DNA from 3 places in the Corynebacterium sp. S7 genome. Region 2 is predicted to be linked to each of the others. Evidence: predicted binding sites of a transcription regulator. Region 2 holds the regulator's gene; each other region holds the start of a gene.

Region 1 (4,191 bases), 1.1 Mb from region 2:
TGCTCCACCAAGTCGATCATGTGGTGCAGGGCCTCGAGCATGCCAAGGCCCAAAAGGTCGAACTTGACTAGGCCTGCCGAGGCGCAATCGTCTTTATCCCACTGCACCACCGAACGATTATCCATCCGTGCCCATTCGGTGGGCACGACATCGGCAATCGGACGATCACAAATAACCATGCCCCCGGAGTGAATTCCTAGGTGGCGGGGTTGGCCCTTAAACTCGGCTGCAAGTTCGGTGACCTTGTCCGGCGGATCGCTTAAACCCTTCGCCCACGAATCGATCGCGCCCTGCGGATACCCCAAGGCACGCGCGGCATCGCGGATAGCCCCCTTCGTGCGATAGGTGATTACGTTGGCTACCTGCGCCGCATTGTCGCGACCGTACTTGGTGTACACGTACTGAATGACTTCTTCGCGACGGCCGGATTCAATATCTATGTCGATATCCGGTGGCCCGTCACGCTCCGGGGACAAGAACCGTTCGAATAACAGGCCCGCGCTGATCGGCTCCGCATTAGTAATGCCCAAGGCGAAACACACCGCGGAGTTCGCCGCCGAGCCACGCCCCTGGCACAAAATATTGTTCTCGCGACAGAAATCCACCAGGTCATTCACAATGAGGAAATAGCCTGGGAACGTGAGCTGTTCGATAACACCGAGCTCATAGTCAATCTGTTTCATCGCCTTCTCGCGCACCTGCGCCGGGCGCGAGGCATAGCGCACCTGGCTACGCTCGCGCACAAGGTGTGTCAGCCAGCTCATTTCGTCGTGCCCGTCCGGGGTGGAAAACCGTGGCAGGTTCGGGGCGATGAGATCTAGGGTAAAAGCACATTCACGGGCAATGTCTACCGTGCGGTCAATCTGGGCGCGACGCTCCGGCGCCATCTGCAGCATCCGTTCACCGGAGCGCAGCCAGTTCGCGCCCATCGGATGCAAATGCCCCTGGGCATGGGCCAGCGATTGCCTCCTGCCAAGCGCACGCTTCGCCGCAGCAAGCCGGGAGTGCTCCCGGGTAGCGGCAGCCGGCTGGGCAGTGAGGATGCTGGGCACGTGCGGATACTCGTCTAACAAGGCATGGTGATCCGCGTCTTCCGGGGTCATAGATACCTCGTACTCCAAAACCACTCTGTCTACCCCAAAAACTTCGACCACACGATCGATTTCCCCCGCCCACGGCCACCCCACCAGGACATAGCACTGACCGCCGAGCTGCTCGGCAATGCCCTCCAGCGACGGGTAACGCACCTCATCTTTTTCACGGGTGACCATCCGGGCTTGAGTAATAAGGTGTGAAAGGCGCTTATAGCCTTCAATATTTCTGGCCAGCACGGGCAGCACCTTATCGCCCAGAGTCAGCTCGGCACCGAATATTGTGGGCAGATCCACCTTCGCTGCGGCTTCCGCAAACTTCACCGCCCCATAAAAACCATCCCGGTCCAGCAGGGCCAACGCCTCCAGGCCCAGCTCTTTCGCTCGGACAACAAGATCTTCCGGCTCGCTGGCTCCACCCAAAAAGCTATACGACGAAACAGCGTGCAATTCAGCGAACGGGACCGTTGCCTGCACGCGGGGTTGTACACCCCCAAGATCTGGAGACAAGTGGTCAACGGACACTGGCGTGGGCGATGGACGCCCCGACAAAATCCGCTCTAACCGCGACCACGACAGCGGCGCGCCTCCATTAAATCTCATGCGTTTTAGGCTAGCACTATTAGAACATATGTGCCATAGTGGAAATATCACGGAGGACCAAGGCGACTAGACTAAGCTGTCCAGTAAGTGCTAGGTTATTGCCCATCACTTCCAATCCATCTACCTACAGGGAGAATACGATGCGTTTGACCCGTTTTGTCGCAACAGTCGCGGCATCCGCCATCGCAGCTACCAGCCTCGTGGCTTGCTCTAACGATTCGTCTTCGAATGGTGCATCTGGTTCGGGCGAAACCACCATCAAGATCGGCACCACTGATGCTGATCAGCAGGCTTGGTCCGTCTTTTCCGATCTCGCAGCTGAAGAAGGCATCAAGCTAGATATCATTCCTTTCTCTGACTTCGCGCCGGTCAATGAGGCCCTCGCACAGGGCGAGCTGGACGTGAACAAGTTCCAGCACATCAAGTACCTCGCCGAGTACAACGTCGGCTCCGGCGAGGACCTTAAGATTGTGGGCTCCACCGAGATCTACCCACTGGCACTGTTCTGGAAGGATCACACCTCCCTGGACGGCATCGAGGGCGAAAATATCGCCATCCCAAATGACCCATCCAACCAGGGTCGTGCCATCAACGTGCTGGTCCAGGCTGGCCTTGTCACGCTGAAGGAAGCGGATCTGACTGATCCAACCCCAGCAGACATCGACACTGAGGCATCCAAGGTGGATATCACCCCTATTGATGCGGCACAGACCCCAACGGTATTCCAGGAAGGTCGCCCAGCCATCATCAACAACTCCTGGCTTGGTCGCGCAGGCATCACCCCAGATCAGGCAGTCTTCCAGGATGATCCAAACTCCACCCAGGCGGAGCCATACATCAACGTTTTCGCCGCCCGCGCCGAGGACATCAGCGACCCAACCTTGAACAAGTTGGTCGAGCTGTGGCACTCCCCTGAGGTTACCGAGGCTGTTGCCCAGGACTCCGAGGGCTCAGCAGTCCAGGTCACCCGTGACCAGTCCGAACTCAATGACGTGCTCGCACGCCTCGAGGAGGCTTCAAAGTAGTGAGCTCGACCGGCACCCGGATTGAATTCCGGGACATCACGAAGGTGTTCTCCACCGGATCCAGCGAGGTCCGGGCACTCGATAATATCAATCTCACTGTCGAACCAGGCGAAATCTTAGGTGTCATCGGTTACTCCGGTGCTGGTAAGTCCACACTGGTTCGGCTCATCAACGGGCTGGATACGCCCTCATCAGGTTCACTGTTGCTCGACGGCACTGACATCGTTGGTATGCCAGAGTCCAAGCTGCGCACCATGCGTCGCAATATCGGCATGATTTTCCAGCAGTTCAACCTGTTCTCCTCGCGCAGCGCGGCGGGCAACATTGAGTACCCGCTCAAGCTCGCGGGGATGGACAAGCAGCAGCGCAAAGCCCGCGTCCAGGACTTGTTGGAGTTCGTCGGCCTGAGTGACAAGGGGAAAAGCTACCCTGAGCAGCTCTCGGGTGGCCAGAAGCAGCGTGTCGGCATCGCCCGTGCGCTGGCTACCAATCCCACGCTTTTGCTTGCCGACGAGGCAACAAGCGCCCTCGATCCGGAAACAACACACGAAGTCCTCACGCTTCTGCGCCGCGTCAACGAAGAACTAGGGCTCACCATCGTGGTCATTACCCACGAGATGGATGTCGTCCGTTCCATCGCCGACAAGGTTGCTGTGATGGAGGAAGGCCGCATCGTTGAATACGGCAGCGTCTACGAGGTCTTTTCTAATCCGCAAACCCATGTGGCACAGCGGTTCGTTTCCTCGTCGCTACGCAATACCCCAGACTTGGTCGAGGCAGAAGACTTGCTTGCCCACGAGGGGCGCCTGTTCACTATTGATCTGACGGAGGATTCCGGCTTCTTTGAGGCCTCCGCCACACTCAGAGAGCACGGTGGCACGATTTCCATCGTGCATGGTGGCGTCACAACTTTGCAGCAACACTCCTTCGGCAAAATGACTGTGCGTCTCGGCGGCGATGATGCTGCGGTGCAACAGTTCTACGCCTCACTGCAGAAAACCACCGATATCCAGGAGATTGTGCGATGAATGAAATGATCTTAGCCGAGCCCAACTGGGACCGCTTGGGGCCAGTATTCGTCCAGGCTATCGGTGAGACCCTCTACATGGTGGCTATCACCATGGTTGTCGGCGGCTTCTTCGGTCTGCTTTTGGGTGTGCTGCTTTATACCACTCGCCCGAGCGGAATCTTGAAGAATTCCTTCGTGTACTGGACCATCAACATTTTGGTCAACTTCTTCCGCCCGATTCCGTTTATCATCATGATCGCCATGATGTACCCGGTCACGGTGGCGGTGGTAGGTACGTCGATTGGCACCAACGCCGCAACCTTTGTGATGTGTTTCGCCGCCACGTTTACGGTGGCTCGCATTGTTGAACAAAACCTCGTGGCCATTGACCCCGGTGTAATTGAGGCAGCCCGTTCCATGGGCGCTGGCCCGTGGAAGATCATCACCTCGGTGATCCTGCCCG
Region 2 (4,191 bases):
CACCGTGCACGGTATACAGCATCTCCAGCACTTACCGCGCTATTGTGCTGCAATGAAGATCCGCCTTGATGAAATGACAATTGACCCCGACAAGGATGCCGACCGCCAAGAAGTAGTGACGAATACGAAAAACTACCTAAAAGCAAAGCTCAACCGACTTCCTGCTGGCAGGGAAAAATCACGCGAAGTCAAAGAAATCATGTGGCAAATCGAAGAACTTCGAGTCAGCCTTTTCGCACAGCGGCTAGGAACTCCGAAGCCAGTATCGGAGCGCCGGATTCAAAAGATGGTGGACAAGCTCACATAAGTGGTGCCCGGCCGCTAGTCTGAGCCCTAATTCAAGTCACGATCACGGCGACGCATCAGCCGGATCTCTGACTCAAAGTCGTCGGCGCTCTCGAAGGATTTGTAAACAGAGGCAAAACGAAGGTAGGCAACCTCGTCCAGTGCACGAAGTGGCTCGAGAATGGCAAGGCCAATTTCATTGGCATGGATTTGGGAGCTGCCCTGGCTACGCACGGTTTCTTCGACTTCTTGTGCGAGGCGTTTGAGTGCGTCATCGGATACATCACGGCCCTGGCAAGCTCGGCGTACACCGGTAATAAGCTTGTCCCGATCAAATGGCTCGGATAAACCATTGCGTTTCACGACAGTCAGCACGGCTTTTTCTACAGTAGTAAAACGACCGTGACACGAGGCGCACTCCCGCCGACGGCGAATCGCTGTACCTGAATCAATGATGCGGGAATCAATCACTCGGGAAGAGTCATTGTGGCAGAAAGGGCAATGCACGTAGGAAGCCATCCAGTTCTATCAGCGAGCGAAACTTTCAAGACAAGATGGTATTCTACTCGCCTGTCAACTCTGGCCTAAGGGCGAAGTAGTTAGCGGGCAGTAGAGGAAATCTCAGCAACATAATCTACGGGAGTTGCTGGTTGTGGAGTTGCTGGCTCGAACGCTCCACCGATGGCAGCGCTGACAATAAAGCTCATGCCCATCAACGTTCCTGCCAATAGGATTCCGCCCCGCTCGCGTCGACTTTCGATACGTTGAGCACGCCCCGCCACAGGCGATACAGCGGTGCCAAAATTCCGCCTAGGTGTTCGACGCTTTGCCGAAAGAGTTCGAACAGTTGATGAATTCCGAGCAGCTTCATTCAGCTCTCCCGGCAAGCCAAGATCCCACGTAGAAGCAGAAGGAACAACTTGAGCATAGGAACGGTTTGCTGGATTACGGGGTGCTACCTTGCCATTTAGTACAGTCATCGTCTCTCCTCCATTGAATTAACTTGATAATAAACACCATGATCGACGCATTCGAACACCAAACTCGATTACTTGTTCGATAGTTCGTATGTTCGATTTATATCATGGTGGGAAAATTTTGTCCACGCTTCAGAAGAATGTGTCGAACAAACTTGCAGTTTCGTGATAGACATAGAGGGGAGAAGTTTAATTTTGAGGATTCGAGACGAGGTTCGCCACACACGCGGACAGCTTTAGTTACTAGGAGTAGACATGCCCGCAAAAAAGTCCGACGACAAGAAGCCAAACCAGGCCACTCTTTCCGCCCGCCAAAAGCGAATCCTTGAGGTGATCCAAGACGCCGTTGTACTTCGCGGCTATGCGCCCAGCATCCGAGAGATCGGTGACGCAGCTGGCCTTCAGTCCACTTCCTCTGTGGCCTACCAGCTCAAAGAGCTGGAGAAGAAGGGCTTCCTCAGGCGTGACCCGAATAAGCCCCGTGCCGTTGATTTACGCCACCTGCCTTCAACACCGCTGAAGAAGCGGGAAAAGCCTGCACAAGAAGCACCCCCAGAGTCAGTGCAAACCAATTACATTCCGGTCGTGGGCCAGATTGCGGCAGGCAACCCAATCTTGGCGGAACAACATGTCGAGGAGTACTACCCCATGCCCGCCGACGTAGTCGGCGATGGCGAGCTCTACATGCTGCAAGTCGTCGGCGAATCCATGCGCGAAGCCGGCATCCTCGACGGTGATTGGGTGGTTGTCCGCGCGCAGCCTGTTGCCGAAGAAGGCGAATTTGTTGCCGCATTGCTCGACGGTGAAGCTACCGTAAAGGAATTCCACAAGGATTCCACGGGGGTGTGGCTCCTTCCTCATAACCCCGCATTTGCGCCAATTCCGGGCGATGAAGCAGAAATCATGGGCAAGGTTGTCTCCGTCATGCGCAGTCTCTAGCCCCGCCCTCCCCAGCATCCCAGCTACTTTGCCCCGCCAGACTTTCCGTCTTCGGTGGGGCTTTCAACATTTTTCACACCCTCGCGGGGGGATTCGGACAGATTCCCAAACACTCGGAAATGAATCTTTGGAAGAATAGAGGTTTAACGGTTCCCTAGAGCGAGAAGGCCAACCATGTATGCAGAGGAACGTCGTCGTCAAATTGCTTCGTTGACCGCAGTCGAAGGTCGCGTCAACGTCACCGAACTCTCTCAGAAGTTTGACGTCACAGCAGAGACCATTCGACGAGATCTTGCGGTACTCGACCGAGAGGGCGTCGTTCATCGTGTCCATGGTGGCGCAGTGGCGAGCCAATCGTTTCTGACCACTGAATTCCCACTGGACACCCGTTTCAGAACTTCCCCATCAGCAAAATCAGCAATTGCCCGGGCCGCGCTGGATTACTTGCCGCCTTCAGGTGGCAGCATCTTCCTCGATGCGGGAACAACCATCAACGGCCTTGCTGATCTTCTCGCCGAAAATCCCCAATCACATGAATGGTCCATCGTGACCAATTCGCTACCGATCGCTCTCGAGCTTTCCGGTGCAGGTTTAAACAACGTCCAACTTCTTGGAGGTAGTGTGCGCGCCATTACTCAGGCAGTTGTTGGCGATACTGCGCTTCGTAGCTTGGCGCTGATGCGGGCCGACGTGGCCTTCATCGGCACAAACGCACTGACCATCGACCATGGCCTGTCTACGGCTGATGCCCAAGAAGCCGCAGTGAAATCCTCCATGGTCACTAACGCACGAAACGTCGTAGTACTGTGTGACTCCACGAAACTCGGAAATGACTATCTAGTCAGCTTCGCTTCCCTTGACCAGATTGACGTTGTCATCACGGACACCGACGCGCCTGAAACTTTTGCTTCCGAACTTCGCGAGCGTGGGATCGAAGTAGTCCTCGCCTCCTAGAGGAAAATCCCGCCGATTTCTATTGGTTCCTGAGTGTCCGGGAAAGATTTTGGACACAATTCCCACAAACCCTTGGCAAAGCGGACACAATCGGGCATACTTAGTGTGTCCACATTGTGGCGCAAACCACTTGTCCCATCAATATCTCCGGATATCACTCCGCTAATGAGGTGCACCGTGATTCTTACATTCACTCCCAACCCGAGCATCGATGCCACCCTGGGTCTTGACGAACAATTGACGCGCGGTGCTGTCTTGCGGCCGACAAAAACCCAGCGTAGCGCAGGCGGAAAAGGCATCAACGTTGCTCACGCGCTCTACCTCTCTGACACGGAAACACTGGCATTTTTCCCGGCGGCAAAGAACGATCCCTTCATTGCACTAGTCACATCAATTGGAATGCACTTCGAAGCTTTACCGATAGATGGCAATGTCCGAACAAACACAGCCATCACTGAACCGGACGGAACCACAACTAAACTCAACGAACCCGGCGCCACACTCTCCAGTGAAAATATCCTGGCGATTGAGAAGCGTCTTGCAAGTCTGAGCCACGATGCCGACATTGTCGTCCTAGCAGGTTCATTGCCACCAGGGGCTCCTAAAGACTGGTACGCCACTCTCGTTGAACTTATCCATCGTGAATCCCCAGGTACTCAGATTGCAGTAGATACTTCGGATCAACCACTTCAAGAACTCGGGAGTAGATTCCCCGGCTCGGCCCCCACGATAATCAAGCCGAATGGCCTTGAACTCGGTCAGCTCACCGGTCACGATGGCTTGGGTATAGAAAAGTCCGCAAAAGAAGGCGACTTCGCCCCAGCACTCAGCGCCGCAGAACCTCTCTTAGACCAAGGCGTCCAAGAAATTGTGCTCACCCTCGGCGGGGCCGGCGCTCTCCTAATTACTGCTGAAGGAGCCTGGGCCGCAACTCCTCCACCGACCAAAGTAGTCTCCACTGTCGGTGCCGGGGATTGTTCTTTGGCTGGCTACCTCATTGCTCGCCAACAAGGGCTTTCCTCTGCTGAATGCCTGC
Region 3 (4,191 bases), 1.3 Mb from region 2:
TGGGCACGGACATCCTCGTCGCGCAGGTGCACCAAAATGTCCGGAATATTGATCTTGACCGGACATACTTGATAACAAGCCCCGCAAAGCGACGAAGCGTACGGCAGCGAGGCATTCTCTGCCGAAGTAATCCCGGTGAGCTGTGGCGACAGGATCGCCCCGATCGGCCCCGGATAAGTCGAACCGTAGGCGTGTCCGCCGGTCTGCTCATAAACGGGGCAAACGTTCAGGCAGGCCGAACAACGAATGCAGTGAAGCGCGGAACGACCTTTTTCGTCGTTGAGGACGGCGGAACGGCCATTATCTAGAAGCACGACGTGCATGTTTTGAGGGCCATCGCCTGGCGTAACCCCTGACCACATGGAGGTATAGGGATTCATTCGCTCGCCTGTAGACGAGCGAGGCAGCAACTGTAGAAAGACCTCTAGGTCAGAGAAGGTTGGCACCAACTTTTCAATCCCCATGACCGAAATCAGAGTATCGGGCAAGGTCAAACACATTCGGCCGTTACCTTCAGACTCGACGATGGTCAGCGTGCCCGAATCTGCCACACCAAAATTCGCACCCGAAATTGCAACATTTGTGGTTAAGAACTTATCACGCAGATAAGTGCGAGAAGCTTCTGCCAGGTCGTGAGGCTCGTTTGTCAGCTCAGGATCTACATCCGGCATCTCTTTCAGGACAATCTCGCGGATCTCGTCGCGGTTCCGGTGGATTGCCGGAACAAGAATATGGGAGGGCTTATCGTGGCCAAGCTGCACAATCAGCTCCGCCAGGTCAGTCTCGGTGGCAGTGATTCCATGACGATTCAGATGCTCCTCGAGGTTGATTTCCTGAGTAGCCATCGACTTAATCTTGATAACTTCTTTCGATCCAGTTTCCTCGACGAGCTTGGTAATAATCTCGTTCGCCTCAACTGCGTCACGCGCCCAATGAACATGTCCACCGCGTGCAGTGAAATTGCGCTCGAACTCTTCTAGCAGCTCGGGCAGCTGAGCCATCGTGCGTTCCTTCAGCGCTGAACCGGCATCGCGCAATTGCTCCCAATCAGGCAGCTCAGAAACTACGTGCCCGCGCTTATTTCGAATCGAATGAGTCGCGTGACCGATATTCTTCCGCATCTGGGTGTTCTTTAATTCGTGTTTCGCAGATTCAGGAAATGGAATATTGATGTGCACGTTGCTTATGTCAGATGCATGACGAACTCCCGGCATGCCCAGTGGTGTTGCAGCCATTATTTCACTCCTTCGGTGATGGAAAGCTCAACCGGACCCGAAACATCCAGCGGGTTAGCCCTAGTCGAAGCAAGGATTTCAGCTAAATGGATGGTGCCTAACGACGACTTCTTCCGCGACAGAGCGCCACCTAAATGAAGCAGGCACGATGCATCGCCACCGGTGCACAAATCTGCACCTGACTTTTCAATATTGCGGATCTTCGCATCTGCCATGGCACCGGAAACGTCAGGATTCTTAAAAGAGAATGTGCCACCAAATCCGCAGCATTCCTCAGCATCCGGCAATTCAAAAAACTCAATTCCCTCGACGGACTTCACCAGGTCTTTTTGCCGGTCACCGAGATTAAGCAGCCGCATTCCGTGGCACGAAGGATGATAGGTCACCTTCTGCGGAAACCACGATCCAAGTTGGGTTGCCGCATCGGTAATACCAAGCACATCGGTAAGCAGCTCAGAAAGCTCGTAGGTATTCGCCGCGACCTCTTCCGCTTCTTTCGCGAGGGCCTCGTCCCCACCTTCCCTCGCGATCATCGGTTGCTGATGCCCAAGCGACGCCACACACGAACCAGATGGTGCAACGGCCACATCATAGGTTTCCTTCGAAAAGGCCTGCACATGGTTCCGCACGACCGGCAATGCATCGTCGAAATACCCGGAATTCACATGCATTTGCGAGCAGCAACCCTGCCCCGATGGGAAAATCACCTGGTGGCCGAGCCTTTCAAGGATTCGAACAGTTGCATGCGCAACCTTCGGATACATGGCGTCAACGATACAAGTGCTAAAAAGTGCAATTTTCATATTTTCTCCGTTCGCCATCGAGTGAGTGTCACCCATCGTAGAACTGCAGTTTCTTCGTCGCCCCACTAATAAAAACCACTAATGATCCGGTTGCCGTTTAATCACTTTTCACTTATCGACGAATGTTCCCGCCTCAATTACCACCAACTTCATTAGAACATTCTTTCTATTTACTCTTGCACTTTCCATGATTGCATGTAGACTTCCAATTATCAAGTCGAACACAAGATCGAAATTAGGGGGGATCATGGCACGGAAAGTTAAACAAATCGTTGATCAGATAGAACAATCGCTCGAACAGCTTTCCGAGATCATGATGGACCCTGATTCGCTTTCTTTGTCCGACATCCACGAGGATTTTGAACGCCTCGAATCCGTTGTCAATCTGAAGGCAACAATTGACGCATCATTCGCCTATATCTGCGACCGCGATAATGCAGGCAAACTCGTCGGTGGAAATTATCCAATTGAATACTTAACTCAAAAGCTTGGACTGAGCCGTCGCGCCGGTTTTGATCGCATTGATCGTGGCAATTCTCTCTTTAAGCCGGTAGTTGTCCCTGAACCTGAGATCCTCCCCGACGACGAGGAAGCCAAGGCACGAGAAGAAGAGGAACGTAAGCGCCGGGAAGAAGAAGAGCGTAAGGCTCAGGCTCGCGCACGCCAACAGGCAAGGGACCGAAAGGCTTCAGAAGAAAAGCAGCGCATTATCAACCAAGCACTGCGGGACTTGTCCGAAAATTCCCAACCAGGACGAAACGAGATCTATGCCGAAGCAATGGAGGCCGCAAAAACACGTGGCCCCGAGGACCTCCGCAAATTCGTCGAAGCTCTAGTGAACAAGGCAAACCGAAATGCACGAGATACCTCTGGCAAGCGGGACCCATTCGAAGCCCATTCAAGGCGCAGTATTCATATTGGAGAACCAGACTCCCAAGGGATGAGCAAAATCACCATCATGGCTCCTGCAGGTGAAGCTGCCCAGATCAAGAGCCACATTGATGCTGGTTATGCCCCTGGAACCAATATCTCCGCCAACCCCGAGGACGATAAGCGCACTCGGTCGCAGCGTGGCTTCGATCAGTTCATGCAGATCATACGGTCATACTCAAACGAGAAATCCCAGCGCAACAAGGGTGTCGGCAGCGTGGTCTTATCCATCACTTTGGATGATCTCGCTGACGCAGACGAAACGACTCGGTTCGCAACCAACACGGGATTCGGCCTAAACTGCTTCGATATTCTTCGACTCGGTCTCACTGGAACTGACTTCATCCTTCAGGTCGATTCAGTTACCGGACTACCTCTTTCCATGGGCCGGACCCGCTTAGCTGATGTACACCTTCGGCTGGCGCTCATAGCAGCCCAGGCAGTTTGCGCCTGGTTCGGTTGTACAAAACCTTTCACCGAGTTAGAAATTCATCACATAAGAGCCTACATACAAGGCGGGATGACAGATATAGAAAATCTCATCGCCTTATGTCGAGAACACCACAGGTGCAATAATGACAATCGAGACGGAGCGGGAAACAAGGGTTACATCGACCGAGACCCTGAAACTGGCGATGTAGCAGTTATTCCTGCCAACGGTGGTGCGCCTCAACCCAACACCACTCACCCTTATGAACAGGCTGCCGCCCAGAGATTAAAACGTCGAAACAAATCGAAGGCTCCTGAACCTGGCAGGCAACCCGATCGTCTACTATTCCCTGTTCCTGACATTGATTCATCCACCACTGCCTAAGTTATCGGCTTTCGCAGTGGTGGCGACGTTGCCATTCCAGCCTCGTTATACTTGGCTGTTACATCATATTTCTCAGCTTTGAACCTAAAGCTTCAACGATTGGATCATTGAATGTCTGCATTTGAATCAAAGGCTTGGTTGGATCACTACACTCCTTGGACTCCCCACACCCTCGATTATGGGGACACCACGTTGCTTGATCTGTACGACAACAATCTCGCCATTAATGCAGAAAAACCAGCGACATGGTTCTTCGGTCGCCGCCAAACCTACGATGAACTGGACAAGGTAGTCCGTCGTACTGCAGCCGGCCTCAAGGCATTCGGAGTTCGCCCAGGCGACCGCGTAGCCATCATGCTGCCGAACTGTCCTCAGCACATCGCCGCTTTTTACGCAGTATTGAAGCTTG

The links. Region 2 encodes LexA, which represses DNA repair genes until DNA is damaged. Its sites were predicted from a motif close to CGAACANNTGTTCG; they were not measured.
Region 1: the regulator LexA is predicted to act here: its motif matches at 1,716-1,729, upstream of ACXZ66_RS03210 (error-prone DNA polymerase).
Region 3: the regulator LexA is predicted to act here: its motif matches at 2,257-2,270, upstream of ACXZ66_RS02255 (HNH endonuclease signature motif containing protein).

Annotation. Positions count from the first base shown of each region.
Region 1 is NZ_CM136760.1:646,523-650,713, reverse strand. It holds gene ACXZ66_RS03210 (error-prone DNA polymerase) at 1-1,694, opposite strand, end outside; gene ACXZ66_RS03205 (MetQ/NlpA family ABC transporter substrate-binding protein) at 1,835-2,719, shown strand; gene ACXZ66_RS03200 (methionine ABC transporter ATP-binding protein) at 2,719-3,747, shown strand; gene ACXZ66_RS03195 (methionine ABC transporter permease) at 3,744-4,191, shown strand, end outside.
Region 2 is NZ_CM136760.1:1,761,224-1,765,414, forward strand. It holds gene hrpA (ATP-dependent RNA helicase HrpA) at 1-307, shown strand, start outside; gene nrdR (transcriptional regulator NrdR) at 334-792, opposite strand; gene ACXZ66_RS08450 (hypothetical protein) at 885-1,265, opposite strand; gene lexA (transcriptional repressor LexA) at 1,518-2,201, shown strand; gene ACXZ66_RS08460 (DeoR/GlpR family DNA-binding transcription regulator) at 2,376-3,155, shown strand; gene ACXZ66_RS08465 (1-phosphofructokinase family hexose kinase) at 3,333-4,191, shown strand, end outside.
Region 3 is NZ_CM136760.1:458,051-462,241, reverse strand. It holds gene ACXZ66_RS02265 (lactate utilization protein B) at 1-1,235, opposite strand, end outside; gene ACXZ66_RS02260 ((Fe-S)-binding protein) at 1,235-2,038, opposite strand; gene ACXZ66_RS02255 (HNH endonuclease signature motif containing protein) at 2,286-3,782, shown strand; gene ACXZ66_RS02250 (long-chain-fatty-acid--CoA ligase) at 3,894-4,191, shown strand, end outside.